Regions from separate parts of the Sphingobacterium sp. KH_072 genome, predicted to be linked through region 3. Evidence: riboswitches for the same ligand, from Rfam matches in the RefSeq annotation. Region 3 holds a riboswitch; each other region holds the start of a gene.

Region 1 (3,583 bases), 1.6 Mb from region 3:
ACATGTGCGTGTGGATCTGTGTATCATCATCTACATTCGAAGAAGATACGCGGAAGGCGCGTACTGCCCATGTCAGGTAATCTTTTTGATCTGCTTTCCGCAAAGGCAATCCTTCGCGAATAGCTGGCTCATCGATTTGAATGATTTTGATACCCGCTTTTTCCAACGCTTGTACCTCGTCCAAGATCGCTAAGGCGATTTGGTAAGTCGTCGTAGAACGTGGTTGATCGTTACGAACAAATGACCATTGTAAGATCGTTACCGGTCCTGTCAACATCCCTTTTACTGGACGGTTTGTCAATGATTGTGCGTAAGCTGACCAACGTACCGTCATATCTTGTGGGCGGTATACATCTCCATAAATAACCGGAGGTTTTACACAACGAGAACCGTAGGATTGTACCCAGCCGTATTGTGTGAATGCGTATCCAGCCAATTGCTCACCGAAATATTCCACCATGTCGTTTCTTTCGAACTCACCGTGTACTAATACGTCGATATCCAATTGCTCCTGCAAGCGAATAGTGCTTTCGGTTTCTTCTGCAATCGCTTTATCGTATTCTTCCTGCGTAATAGCGCCTTTTTTCAAATCTGCACGCCATTTACGCACGTCTTTCGTTTGTGGGAATGAACCAATTGTGGTGGTTGCAAACGCTGGAAGATTGAATTTATCTTGTTGTGCCGTTTTACGATCCGCAAATACCGACGTACGTTTGGCATCTTCATCGGTGATGTTGCTCGTACGCGTTTTTACTTCTGGCTTGTGGATCAATGGCGATGTACGACGGCTTTCTGCAGCCGCTTTGTTGCTTTCAAAACGTTTTTCTGTTTCTGCATCCACTTCACCATCCGCTAAAGTAGCTAGGTCTTTTACCTCGGCTAATTTCTGCTTAGCAAATGCCAACCAGTTTTTAACTTCAGCAGGAAGCGACTCTTCGTTGGTTTCATTATCCAAATCAAATGGTACGTGCAATAGGGAAGAAGCTGGAGCTACCCAAACTCGCTCTTTGCCTAATGCATCGACTGCTTGTTGGATTTTGCTCAAGGATTTTTCGTAGTCATTTTTCCAAATGTTACGTCCTTCTACCACACCCAAAGAAAGGGTTAAGGAAGCAGGAACTTTTGCTAAGATGGTATCCAGTTGATCTTCGCCGCGTACCAAATCGATGTGTAATGCGTGGACTGGCAGGTTCAATGCTAGATCTTCGTTGTCTTTTAGTGCCTCGAAGTACGTTGTAGCGATCAATTTGGTGTCGCCCGCCGCTGCATTCAATTTTTCGAAGACCGTTTTGTACAATCCTTTTACTTTTTCGTCGATATCCAACGCCAAGTACGGCTCATCAATCTGGATATATTGTGCACCAGCCGCCGCTAATTTGGAAACGATCTCTTCGTATACCGGCAACAAACGCTCGATCAGGTCGATGCGGTCAAAACCTTCTTCTTTTTCTTTACCCAACAACAGGTACGTAATTGGACCAATCAATACCGGTTTGGTCTCGATACCCAATGATTTTGCTTCGTTGTATTCTTTTAAGAATTTTTCGGAAGTTAATTTGAATTCCTGATTCTTGGTGAATTCAGGTACCATGTAGTGGTAGTTGGTATCAAACCATTTGGTCATCTCCATAGCCGTAACGTCCACTCCTTCTGCTTGGAAACCTCTTGCTAAGGCAAAATATAGGTCTAAGCTGTAGTCGCCATCAATCTTGTTTAAAAGGGATTGGTAGCGCGCAGGAATTGCCCCGATAGTCAGCGACAAATCCAATACTTGATCATAAAATGAGAAATCATTCGATGGAATCAATGTAAAGCCATTGTCCTGTTGCAATTTCCAGTTGGCTTCGCGGATGCTTTTTGCGGTATGTAGAAGTTCTTCTTGGCTGATTTTTTTTGCCCAATACGCCTCATTCGCTTTTTTCAATTCGCGGAAAGGACCTACTCTTGGGTAACCTAAGTTGTTTGTCGTTAACATAGTTTTATTTCTCTAATTTTTTTCGGATGTACTAATTTGCTATCAGAGAATGGCACCAGAAACAGTGACTTCAGCTTATCTTTCTCTTATCGCTCCCGTACAGGGTAAGAGTAGAATGTAGCACCTTGTCCAAGTGACAGGTTGCCAAGGCTTCAACGGGTCTATTCCCTCTGCCTTTCTCTATAAGCATCACAAACTTATGTAACAAATATATAAATTCCAAATTTCTTGCGAAAAGAGCAATGAAAAAAGGTTTAGCTTACCAAAAGTTTATATCCTTTGCCGTGCACATTCACAATTTCGACGTTTGGATCTTCTTTCAAATACTTTCTAAGTTTGCTCAAGAATACATCCATACTTCTGCCCGTAAAATAATTGTCATCATGCCAGATTTTTACCAAGGCTTCTTCACGCGTCAGTACATCATTCTTCTTCAAACACAGTAAACGCAATAGTTCGGCTTCTTTGGTCGATAATTTCTGTTGTTGCCCTTTGTACGATATCACCTGATTGGTGTAATCAAAGAAATATCCGCCAATTTCAAATTTGTCTGGCGTTTCGTCGTCTTTATCACGCGATGAACGCTTGAGAAGGGCATTAATGCGGAGCAATAACTCTTCTACTCGGAATGGTTTGGTGATATAATCATCGCCACCCAACTCAAAGGCTTGTGTTTTGTCTTCCATCATTCCCTTGGCTGTCGCAAAAATGATTGGAACTGTTTGATCCACTTTGCGGATATCTTTGCCTAGCGAGAATCCGTCTTTCTTTGGCATCATGACATCGAAGATGCATAGATCAAATTCATCTTTGCGGAATGCTTCCAGTGCTTCAATGCCATCTTTGCACAGCACAACGTCAAACTTGCCCTTTAGTTCGAGGTAATCTTTTAAGAGATCGCCTAGATTGGGATCGTCTTCTGCTAGTAGTATTTTTTGAGACATAAGTTCGTTTTAATATGTGTTAATAATCAAGCTATGCTTGTGCTTTTGGTAGCATGAAGTGGTAATGTCACCTCAAATTGTGTGCCTCTATCTTTTTCGCTTTTTACAGAAATCTTGCCATGGAGGATCTTAATGATGTTATTGACATAACTAAGTCCTAATCCAAAGCCTTTAACGTTATGAATATTACCTGTTGGTATCCTGTAAAACTGCTCAAAAATCTTTTCCTGATGCTCTTTGGACATGCCGACGCCTTTATCCGCTACCGAAATGGTAATGCTGTTTTTGGTGCTGAATGATTTGACTGTAATATGCGGCGAATCTTTACTGTATTTAATGGCATTGTCCAAAAGATTGAACATCACATTCGAAAGGTGCAGCTCATCGCCAATCACGACATCGCGTGTAGCCGCCAGATCTACTTGTAATGTACCATTTGCCTTGTCCATTTGCAAATTCATGCTTTCCAATACATCAGTTACTAGCGCATTCATATGCACCTTGGTGCGTTCGATGTTCAGGTTTTCTTTTTCTAGACGGGCAATATTGAGCACGCGCTCGATATGAGAACCAAGGCGTACATTTTCATCATAGATGATGTTGGCCAGTTTGGCTACCCGATTTTCATTCGAAGCGATCTCTTTATCACGGAGCGATTCGCTAG
Region 2 (3,583 bases), 1.5 Mb from region 3:
CTATGATGCGAAGTGTTCTCTGCTGTTGGCGGATGATACTACGGATGCTGGACAAAGTCAACACCTTTCGGTCGTACGGTATCTCGGAAGGCGTTTGCACGCGCGGTAATAGGCCCGTGAGTGAGAAGAACTGAATCGGTCCCTCATGTCCATTATCCACCAGCGTAATCAAGGCGTCAATCGCCGTCAGGCTACTGCCCACGATGCTCACACGTGATTGCTTATCTTGAATCTCTTGGAGCAATCGGCTGGTAGGCCAAGGTGAGCAAAAGAAATGATCGGTCTTTTTCAGCTTCGCAAATGTGGAAGACTCTGGGTTTCCTGTTGCTAGGATCACGTAGTCAAACGACACGTTGCGTTCGTCGTCGGTTTGTAGTATGACCGTGTTTTCTGCAGAGATATCTGCGGCGATGATTTCAGTCGGATCTGTTTTGATATCAAGGCCAGCTTCCTGTCCCCATCTGCGATAGGTGTCCAACATAGCTTGAACATAATTGCCGTACAACATCCGAGGCGGATAGCTGTCGGGGTGCGTGCTTACCTGCGGATAACTTTCTTCGATCCACTCACTATGCTGATGCATCCATTGTACGAAGTGCATGCGCTCTTTTGGGAAGATACCCATCAGCCCTGCTTTCGTATTTAGAAGATGGCCTTGTTGCTCGGTGCCAAAGGCCAGCCCGTCGCCAAATTCCTTCCGTTTTTCAAATAGGGTGATGGAAATCGGAAACGGGTTTCCCTGCGTAAGATGCTTTTGTACCAGTTGGATAAAGCAAGCTACGCCACTAGCTCCCGATCCTACGATGGCAATTTTTTTTGGTAGATGTTTGACCATACAACTACCTAAACAGGAATCGCTAATGATTGTTTAGCTAAGCTAGCTGTTGCACAATGTTTTTGGTCGGCCCGGGATTACTCATGGTATAAAAGTGTAATACAGGCGCGCCAAAAGCGATGAGTTCTCGACATTGATTTACTAACCACTCTTCTCCGACTTGTCGTACTTCTGCATTATTCTTGCAACTCTCTACCGCCTCAGACAGTTCTTCGGGTATATCTAGGTGAAAAATGCGCGGTAAAGTGATCAGTTGTTTTTTAGTAGTCAATGGCTTTAATCCGGGGATGATCGGCACATGGATATCATGCTCACGACATTTGGTGACAAATTCTTTGTAACGGTCTACATTGAAGAACATTTGCGTAACGATAAATTCGGCGCCCATATCCACCTTCTTTTTTAGCCATTTGAAGTCGGCCTGTGCATTTGGCGCTTCAAAGTGCTTCTCAGGATAGCCAGCTACGCCGATACAAAAATCAGTTTTCGAAGAAGTCGTGATATCCTCATGCAGGTATTTTCCGTCGTTCATGTCCTTCACTTGTTGCAACAAATCGGTGGCATAGGCATGTCCGCCTTCGGTCGGGATAAAATCGGCATCGCCTTTACGCGCATCACCACGAAGTACCAATACATTATCTATTCCCAAGAAATCCAGATCAATTAAGGCATTTTCTGTTTCTTCTTTGGTGAAACCGCCACAGATCAAATGTGGTACGGCATCGACCTTATATTTGTTCATAATCGCGGCACAAATAGCTACTGTACCTGGGCGCTTACGATAAGAAACCCGCTCTAACAAGCCATTTGGATGTTGTTTATACAAATAATCTTCGCGATGATAGGTGACGTCGATAAAAGGTGGTTTGAATTCCATCAACTCATCCATGGTTTGGAAGATGTTTTGGATTCCCTGACCTTTTGCAGGAGGTAGCAGCTCAAAAGAAAACAAGGTTTTTCCTTGTGCATTCGTGATATGATCGATGATCTTCATATGTATCTGTTTCTTGAATGGAAGGCTTGCAGAGAAGAGGTGCTGGTTAGTGCTCCTGTTCGCTTATCATTCCCTTCGTTGTGAACGGGTAGATTGTAGCACCTTGACATGAGTCAGGTTGCTAAGGCGTCCGCGGGTCTAATCCCTCAGCCTTTCTCTATAAGCAATCACAAATATGGGAAAACGGTGTGGGATAACAAAATGCGGAACGATTTTAATTCGAGATCGTGCTTTGTCCACCTTTTGTCCACGGCCGTTTCGCTGATGTCCACCTTGTGTACTAAAAAAATAATTTATCCTTGTGAACACAAATAGACAAACGTATCAACATGGAAAACAAGAATCACCCTGACTACAATCCTGGGCCGCGTATTGGCATTACTTTCTCTACTTTCGATTTATTGCATGCTGGTCATATCATGATGCTGGCCGAAGCCAAACGACAATGTGATTACCTCATTTGTGGTTTACAGATGGATCCTACCCTAGATCGTCCGGAAAAAAATGCGCCAACGCAAACGGTGGTAGAGCGCTATATTCAGCTTCGCGGTTGTCAGTATGTCGACGAAATTGTCCCTTATTCTACAGAGCAGGATTTGGAAGATATCTTACGGTCTTTCAAACTCGATGTGCGTATTGTGGGTGATGAATATCAGGATAAGAACTTTACGGGTAGAGCCTATTGCGAACAAAAGGGCATTGAGCTTTATTTCAACAGCCGCGATCACCGATTTTCTAGTTCGGGTTTGCGCCGTATTGTTGCCGAGAAGGAAGCCGAGAAACTAGTCCGTGAAATGACGCCGTAGTACATTAAATACTACATTACGGGTTTTCAATTTTCTGAAATATCAGACTATTTAGTACATTCGTAGAGAATGAAGAAAATAGCCGTTATCGGACAAGGATACGTCGGGTTGCCTTTGGCATTAGCGTTTGCTTCGCATGCGCAAGTAGTCGGATTTGATATTGATGAAGCGCGCGTCAGCGAACTAAACCATGGCGTTGACCGCACGAAGGAGGCAGATCGGGAAGTTTTACGTTCGGCTCTTCAATTTTCGGTAGATACAGACGGTCAGAAAGGTTATATCGCTTCATGTGCTGTGGAAGATCTACGCTCGTGTACGATCTACATCGTTACCGTTCCTACGCCAATTGATGAGTTTAATGCGCCGGATCTCAGGCCTTTGCGCAGTGCAACGCGCATGTTGGGCAAGGTCTTGAAAAAAGGCGATATCGTGATTTACGAATCCACCGTATATCCAGGATGCACCGAGGAAGATTGTGTTCCGATCTTGGAACAAGAATCGGGACTGGTATTCAATGAAGACTTTTTTGCTGGCTATTCTCCCGAACGGATCAATCCGGGAGATAAGGTCAATACGTTGACCACAATCAAGAAGGTGACTTCTGGTTCTACGCCAGCTATTGCCGAAGAAATCGATCAGCTTTATCAAGTTATTATTCACGCAGGTACGCACAAAGCACCGAGCATTAAGGTAGCAGAGGCTTCCAAAGCGATCGAAAACGCGCAACGTGATGTGAACATCTCGTTCGTTAATGAATTGGCTTTGATCTTTGATCGGGTGGGTATTGATACACAAGATGTGTTAGCGGCCGCTGGCACCAAGTTTAATTTTCTTCCTTACAAACCAGGCCTAGTTGGTGGTCACTGCATATCGGTAGATCCGTATTATCTGGCGCACAAAGCAGTTCAGCTCGGCTATCATCCTAATGTAATTCTTTCCGGTCGACGG
Region 3 (3,583 bases):
TTTTCAGGTATTTTTGAGCCGAGTCATGATACGGATGGCTTTTCAGTCCGGGGTAGCTTACCGATTCAACCTGAGCATGGTTTTCCAGCCATTGCGCGATCTCTAATGCATTATCTACATGCCTTTGCACGCGAAGCGAAAGTGTTTCCAAACCTTGTGTTAGCAAGAAAGAATTGAAAGGGGAGAGCGCTGATCCAAAATCACGTAGTCCTTCTACGCGAGCACGAATAGCAAATTGTATATTGCCAAATGAGCTGTTTTCTCCAAATACATCGGCAAAGACCAATCCGTGATATCCTTCGGAAGGCTCTGAAAATTGTTTAAATTTTCCGTTGCCCCAATTGTAATTTCCGCCATCGACAATGACACCACCAATACTAGTGCCATGTCCGCCAATCCATTTTGTGGCAGATTCTACCACGATGTGTGCACCGTGTTCTAATGGTTTGAACAGATAACCGCCTGCACCAAAGGTATTGTCGACTACAATCGGAAGGTCATACTTTTTGGAAATGGCAGACAGTCGCTCGAAGTCAGGAATGCTGTATGCTGGATTGCCGATTGTCTCCACATATAGGGCTTTAGTACGGTCATCAATCAATTTTTCAAATTCGTCTGGATCACCTTGATCTGCAAATCGAACTTCAATACCTAAACGTTTAAAAGCAACTTTGAATTGATTGAACGTACCGCCGTACAAATGAGAGCTGGAGATAAAGTTATCACCACTTTCGAGGATGTTATTTAATGCAATAAACTGGGCTGCTTGTCCTGAGGCAACAGCTACGGCAGCGACGCCACCTTCCAATGCGGCAATGCGCTTCTCGAAGACATCCGTAGTCGGATTCATAATTCGAGTGTAGATATTGCCGAACTCCTTTAATGCAAATAGGTTTGCGCCATGTTCTGCATTGTTAAAGACATAAGATGATGTTTGATATATGGGAAGTGCGCGTGCCCCAGTGGTGGGATCTGCTTCTTGGCCGGCATGTATTTGTAAAGTCTCGTATTGTAATGTTTTTTTGTAGGTCATAATAGTGAATTTATTATGTGCGTGAATAAAGAATAGTCTGTAAGAAAGATGGCTGTCGTCTATTTGGTCGAAATGAAGGTAAGCAATGTACAGATCACAGCTTACGAGCTATCCCAACAACGACTACCGCATTCGAGCCTGACAGACTACGATTACTCTGGGCGAAGAAATGAAAAGTGTGGTGGAAACACGCTGTGACGTGTATGCCAATAAAGGTGTAAAATGTGTTTTGTCGTTCATCTGTTCTATTATTTATATACTCCAAAACAATGTTTCGGACAGGAATTGGCACCTTTTCAACTTCGTGTTGTTGGTTGCCAGTGGGTCATCGAGCCAGTCTCTCGCCACTTCTGTATAAATCAAGACCTGAATCGATAGAAGAAGGTATTGATTTGTATTATCGAATGATATACAAAGCAAATATAGGTTTTTTGGGGAGCCTAGCAAGAGTTTAAGCTAAAAAAATGTAATTGGAGAGTTATTTGTAATTTTTCTGTGCTGTCTACCGTTGCTTAAGTAAGTCGAAATTGGATTGCGTATGATCGCTTTTGATACTGTAATCGAGCACTGATTTTTCAATAAAAATAGCTAAAATGTTTTAGCATTTTTTATAATTTAATCTTTAATTTAAAAAGCTGTAAATCAGATGTTTGTTTTAGTGTAGTTGATACAATAAGCTTAATGTTAGCGTTTCGTGAAGATGCATTAGTTAATTTTGTTTCGTATAACAAAACGAATAAACTGTAATGCAAAAAATTCTTCAAGAATCTTTATCTGGACTTGTTCTGGAGCCAAAGGGTGAGTTGTACAGCGAGTTGACTCCTTCGGAATTGATCGAGCATGCTGTAAAGAAAAGGGAAGCGACATTTTCGGCTTCAGGGGCACTAAATATTATGACAGGAACATTTACTGGGCGTTCTCCGCGCGATCGGTACATTGTACGCGATGAGACGACTGAAGATGCGGTACATTGGAATGATATCAATCAGGGTATATCTACGGAGGTATTTGAGATATTGGAGCAACAAGTGAAAAAATACCTGGATAGGAGTAAAGCGTTGTATACACGTACAGCCAATATTGCAACGTATGCAAAATATGGCAGAAAAATCCATTTTGCGACGGAGCTTGCTGCGCAAGATTTGTTTATCAGCAATATGTTTCTTCCGGAGCAAGAGGTCGAAAATCACCGTGATTGGACTGTTTGGGTCGCCTCACTGCTGAAAATTGAAAATCATGAAGAACTAGGCCTGTGCGCTTCGAATGCGGTGGTGCTAGATTTTACGACACGAAAGGTATTGATTATTGGCACAGCATATACTGGTGAAATTAAGAAAAGTATGTTTTCGATGATGAACTTTGTGCTGCCGCAAGAGCATAATGTATTTTCAATGCATTGCTCGGCAAACACGGGTAAAAATGGAGACACTGCTTTATTCTTTGGATTGTCAGGCACAGGCAAAACGACGTTGTCAGCAGATCATGATCGCTATCTCATTGGTGACGATGAACATGGCTGGTCTGACGATGGAATTTTTAACTTAGAAGGAGGCTGCTATGCCAAATGCATAAATCTGAAAGTAGAAAGTGAACCCGATATCTTTGGTGCTGTGCGCTTCGGGGCTTTGACAGAAAATATGCTTTTTTTGCCGAATAGTCGCCATCTGGATTATGGCAATAGTTCGGTCACTGAAAATATTCGTGTTTCCTACCCAATAAATTATATCCCTAATGTGGTCAAGATCAATCGTTCGGCTGCGCCGAAACATATTTTTTTCTTGACGGCAGATGCTTTTGGCGTGTTGCCACCATTGTCTAAATTGACAGTAGAACAAGCGATGTATTACTTCTTAAATGGCTATACGGCGAAAGTGGCCGGTACTGAGGTAGGAGTTGCAGAGCCCGTCGCTACTTTTTCAGCTTGCTTTGGTCAGGCTTTCTTGCCGCTGCATGCTATGCGCTACGCCGAAATGCTTCGCGATCGTTTGCAACAAGATACTTCTACACAAGTGTGGCTCGTAAATACGGGATGGATCGGAGGACCTTATGGCATAGGTCGCCGCATACCACTTTATCACACCCGAGCTATGATTCGTGCCGTGATGCAAGGAGCTTTGGATGACGAACATTTTGTGCAACATCCAACTTTCGATCTGGCTATGCCGATTGCCTGCCCGCAGGTGCCTGATAATATCTTGGATCCGCAGTCGCTATGGCAAGATCCAGAAAGTTATACGCACAAAGCGCAGGAGTTGAAAGATCTTTTTGAACAGAATTATCAAAAATACGTGGATTAAGTTGCTGGATCATACATTATGGAATACAAGACCTTAGGGCAATTCATTATCGAGAAACAAGCCGAATTTCCCTTTGCCAAAGGGGAGTTATCACGCTTACTTCGTGATATTGGTATTGCTGCAAAAGTGGTAAATCGAGAAGTGAATAAAGCTGGACTTGGAGAAATTTTGGGCTCTTTCGGACAAACCAATGTGCAAGGCGAAGAACAGCAAAAATTAGATGTATTGGCAGATCAAGAATTTATATCTGCAC
Region 4 (3,583 bases), 360 kb from region 3:
GCTGAGAATGAGACTTGCCACATCTAGTGTTTCAGCTTCAAGCACTGTAATATCAACAACACATTCTTTTGCTACAAGAATTGTGCTATAGCGGCATAAGCTGCTTGAATCGGCGAATAAGACTTTCATAGTTGTAAGCTAATAAGTGCACTGGAAGTTAATAATGTCATAATTGTTTGTAACGTTAATATTACTAATATATTGATTAATATAGCTAATTTTTGTTATTTTTTTTGATTTAAAAAAAGTATATAATTCATTTAAGATGGTGGAAAATATCCATAGACATATTTTCTTTATAAGGACGCTAATATGTCTTTATTAGCAATTGTCTAGATTTAAGTTCTCTCCATATTTAATTTTACAGTTATCACTCATCCTATTTGATATCTCAACATGTTATAAGGAAATGATTTGTACGCATGAAAAATGTATTTACTATCTTTATAGATTGTACAAATAACTAATTGCCATTAAATATGTTTGCATATTTCAATTTAAATCGCATTTATTTTTTCTTATTAGCTGGGATCGTTAGCGGCTCGCTATTCTCCTGTCAAAATTCTGAACAGGCAAAGGAAGAAGGTAATTCAGTAGAAGCGCATCCAAAATTTGAATTAAGTGCTGAGCAAGCGAAAACAATCTTTGAGATGCCGGTTCACTGTATTACGGTAGAATATCCGAATAAGTTGGGACAATCTATTGGTAGCGATGCAGATCTAAAACCGCCGCGCGTATTGCGGCCTATCTTTTACGGCTGCTATGATTGGCATTCCTCTGTACACGGTTATTGGTCTATCATAAAGCTGCTGAAATCTTTTGATGATCTAGATAGCCAAGGTGAGGTGCGTGCTACATTAAATGCCTTGATTACCGACAATAATGCGGCTATTGAAAAAGCTTTCTTTGAAGATAAACATAACTTATCTTTCGAGCGCACCTACGGGTGGGCGTGGTTATTGAAGCTGCAGGAAGAGTTGTTGACTTGGGAAGATGCGGATGCGAAAAGATGGAGCCAATCCTTGCAACCCATGGTCGATCTTTTGCGCGGCAAATTGTTGGACTATTTGCCCAAATTGGTTTATCCAATTCGCAGTGGCAAGCACGATAATACCGCTTTCGGATTATCCTTGATGTACGATTATGCCCTTACGGCGAATGATCAAGCATTGGCTGATGCCATCACAGAGCACGCGATACGGTTGTATCAAGAAGATAAAAACTGTGATTTCTCTTATGAGCCGAGCGGATCAGACTTTCTTTCGCCCTGTCTGGAAGAAGCCTATTTGATGAGTAAGGTATTGGATAATAAAGCGTATAAAACTTGGCTCAACGAATTTTTGCCGCAAATGTATGCCGAAGATTTTAAATTGGAGCCAGCTATTGTTAAAGATCGCAGCGACGGCCAGTTAGTACATCTCGATGGTTTGAACTATAGCCGAGCTGCTTGTCTGTATGGTATTGCACGCCAAGTTCCTGCATTAGCACATTTGCGTGATATCGCGGATGCACACCTAGACTTTACATTGCCCAACCTCGGTAAAGAGGACGATTATATGGGCTCGCATTGGCTAGGCACATTTGCGCTCTATGCGATCACGCATCAATAAACGACTTCATCAGCAGGCGAGGGGAATCAACGTATTGTCCTCGCCCAACTCTACTGGTACCAGTTGTACGGTTGTGAATCCGTCATCATGTGAAATGATACGGGATAAATTCACGCCTTTGAGTGCGAGGCTATTGAGCACAGCTGTTCTAAAGGCTGCTTTCTGTGTGCCCCACGAAGCATTTCGGACAAGATCGTTATTCAAGTTAACGAGTTCTTTGATAGAGTAATTGTGAAAATTTTGAACCAAATGCTGGTACAGTTCGTGTGGAGTTTGCATACAATAGAATTATTAAAGGTGAAACCATCAATCGTATTCTGAACGGCCATTTAATCTGTTTTGGAATAAATCCCGTATTATTAAAACCACCGTGGTTCTGCGAACTCGGTTGGTATTGCACCGTGCAATTCTAAATACTCTACAAACTTAGTAGACTATTTAGTGAACTCCAAATAAACTTTAAAATAATTTGTCACCATTTGGTAATTTCAAATTCAAGCCAAACGATTTATTCATCAATTGGATAAAATGATCGGCTAGGAGTGGGGATGCTTCCTCCATATTTTGGTGAATGAAGAAATACAACTTTTGTAAACCTGCTTCTCTCCATTCGCCGATGCGCTCCACCCATTCGTCCAAGCGCGTGTAATCCGACGGAACATTGGCACCCACATAACGTACAAAGGCAACAGGCGTGGTGAGTCGCATGTGCAATAAATCTCGCCGTCCGGCGGTATCCACAAGGATGTTGGTTTTATCTGTTTTCTCTAGCAAAGCGAAATAACGCTCGGCGACCTCTTTATCCGCAAACCAACCTTCGTTGCGCACTTCAATAGCGAGGGGATATCCAGCAGGGAAGTTTTCTAGAAAGGATTCCAATCGGTCAAAATCTTTGGGCTTATAGTTATCGTGCATCTGTAGAAATGCCATGCCCAACTTGTCCTCGAATAGTACCGCCGAGTCGACAAATGCTTTTACCTTTTCATCGGTATTCAGCAGGCGGCCATAGTGACTAATGGATTGTGGTATTTTTGGAAAAAATTTGAAATCCTTACCTGTTTTACCTTTCCAAGTTTCTACCTGCTCTTTGGACGGAGAGTTGTAAAACGTGGCATTCAATTCGATCGAATTAAACTTCGTCGCATAATAGGCCAATTCATCTTTAGTACCTCTCGGATAAAATCCTTTCAATTCTTTCTTGTTCCATTTGGCGCAGCCCACATATACTTCAAAAGGCTCATCAGACTGATGCTTTTTTAGTAATTCCAGCGTAGCTGAAGGTGTTTTGGGTAAGGAAAAATCGATGGATGATGGGTCTGTAACGCTGCCAAATTTCATGTCTATTTATTAAGAATAGTGTAAAAGCTAAGGTAAGAAGATTTCGCCGTGTAAAAATCATCCTGAATATGTAACTTTGCGTCATGTCAGAAAAAATTATTATCCTCGATTTTGGGTCACAATATACGCAGTTGATCGCGCGTCGCGTGCGCGAATTGAACGTATATTGTGAAATTCATCCTTTTAATAACATTCCTGCCTTCGATGAGACGGTTAAAGGTATCATTTTTTCAGGTAGTCCATATTCCGTTCGTCAGGAAGATGCACCACAAGTAGATTATTCTGCCATGATGCGGGATTATCCTGTATTAGGTGTTTGTTATGGTGCCCAATATCTGGCTCAACATTCTGGCGGAGAGGTATTGCCTTCCGAAATCAGAGAATACGGAAGAGCAAACTTGTTATTTGTAGATCAGGAAAATCCTTTGATGACGGGCATCCCAACGCAATCACAAGTGTGGATGTCGCATGGAGATACGATTAAAGAGGTGCCTTCTACTTTTCGGGTAATTGCTAGTACCGACAAAGTGCGTGTAGCAGCGTATCACATTGAAGGTACACGTACGTATGGTATTCAATTTCACCCAGAGGTAACGCATAGTACAGATGGTCAAGTATTGGTGAAGAATTTTGTG

What was found. A riboswitch is a leader RNA that binds a small molecule or an ion and turns the genes downstream of it on or off. The one in region 3 is predicted to bind S-adenosylmethionine.
Region 1: it holds a riboswitch for S-adenosylmethionine, as region 3 does, so the genes downstream of both, metE (5-methyltetrahydropteroyltriglutamate--homocysteine S-methyltransferase) here and AC3IRT_RS12290 (O-acetylhomoserine aminocarboxypropyltransferase/cysteine synthase family protein) in region 3, are expected to answer to the same signal.
Region 2: it holds a riboswitch for S-adenosylmethionine, as region 3 does, so the genes downstream of both, metF (methylenetetrahydrofolate reductase [NAD(P)H]) here and AC3IRT_RS12290 (O-acetylhomoserine aminocarboxypropyltransferase/cysteine synthase family protein) in region 3, are expected to answer to the same signal.
Region 4: it holds a riboswitch for S-adenosylmethionine, as region 3 does, so the genes downstream of both, AC3IRT_RS10895 (5-oxoprolinase) here and AC3IRT_RS12290 (O-acetylhomoserine aminocarboxypropyltransferase/cysteine synthase family protein) in region 3, are expected to answer to the same signal.

The regions. Positions count from the first base shown of each region.
Region 1 is NZ_CM174457.1:411,633-415,215, forward strand. It holds gene metE (5-methyltetrahydropteroyltriglutamate--homocysteine S-methyltransferase) at 1-1,975, opposite strand, end outside; SAM riboswitch class I at 2,059-2,164, opposite strand; gene AC3IRT_RS01890 (response regulator transcription factor) at 2,230-2,919, opposite strand; gene AC3IRT_RS01895 (sensor histidine kinase) at 2,946-3,583, opposite strand, start outside.
Region 2 is NZ_CM174457.1:215,219-218,801, forward strand. It holds gene AC3IRT_RS01010 (FAD/NAD(P)-binding protein) at 1-835, opposite strand, end outside; gene metF (methylenetetrahydrofolate reductase [NAD(P)H]) at 873-1,829, opposite strand; SAM riboswitch class I at 1,890-1,995, opposite strand; gene AC3IRT_RS01020 (adenylyltransferase/cytidyltransferase family protein) at 2,159-2,635, shown strand; gene AC3IRT_RS01025 (nucleotide sugar dehydrogenase) at 2,705-3,583, shown strand, end outside.
Region 3 is NZ_CM174457.1:2,727,748-2,731,330, reverse strand. It holds gene AC3IRT_RS12290 (O-acetylhomoserine aminocarboxypropyltransferase/cysteine synthase family protein) at 1-1,033, opposite strand, end outside; SAM riboswitch class I at 1,283-1,394, opposite strand; gene pckA (phosphoenolpyruvate carboxykinase (ATP)) at 1,780-3,330, shown strand; gene fbp (class 1 fructose-bisphosphatase) at 3,346-3,583, shown strand, end outside.
Region 4 is NZ_CM174457.1:2,371,362-2,374,944, reverse strand. It holds gene AC3IRT_RS10905 (hypothetical protein) at 1-129, opposite strand, end outside; gene AC3IRT_RS10900 (DUF2891 domain-containing protein) at 480-1,610, shown strand; gene AC3IRT_RS10895 (5-oxoprolinase) at 1,620-1,889, opposite strand; SAM-I-IV-variant riboswitch at 1,936-2,032, opposite strand; gene AC3IRT_RS10890 (DUF72 domain-containing protein) at 2,070-2,948, opposite strand; gene guaA (glutamine-hydrolyzing GMP synthase) at 3,032-3,583, shown strand, end outside.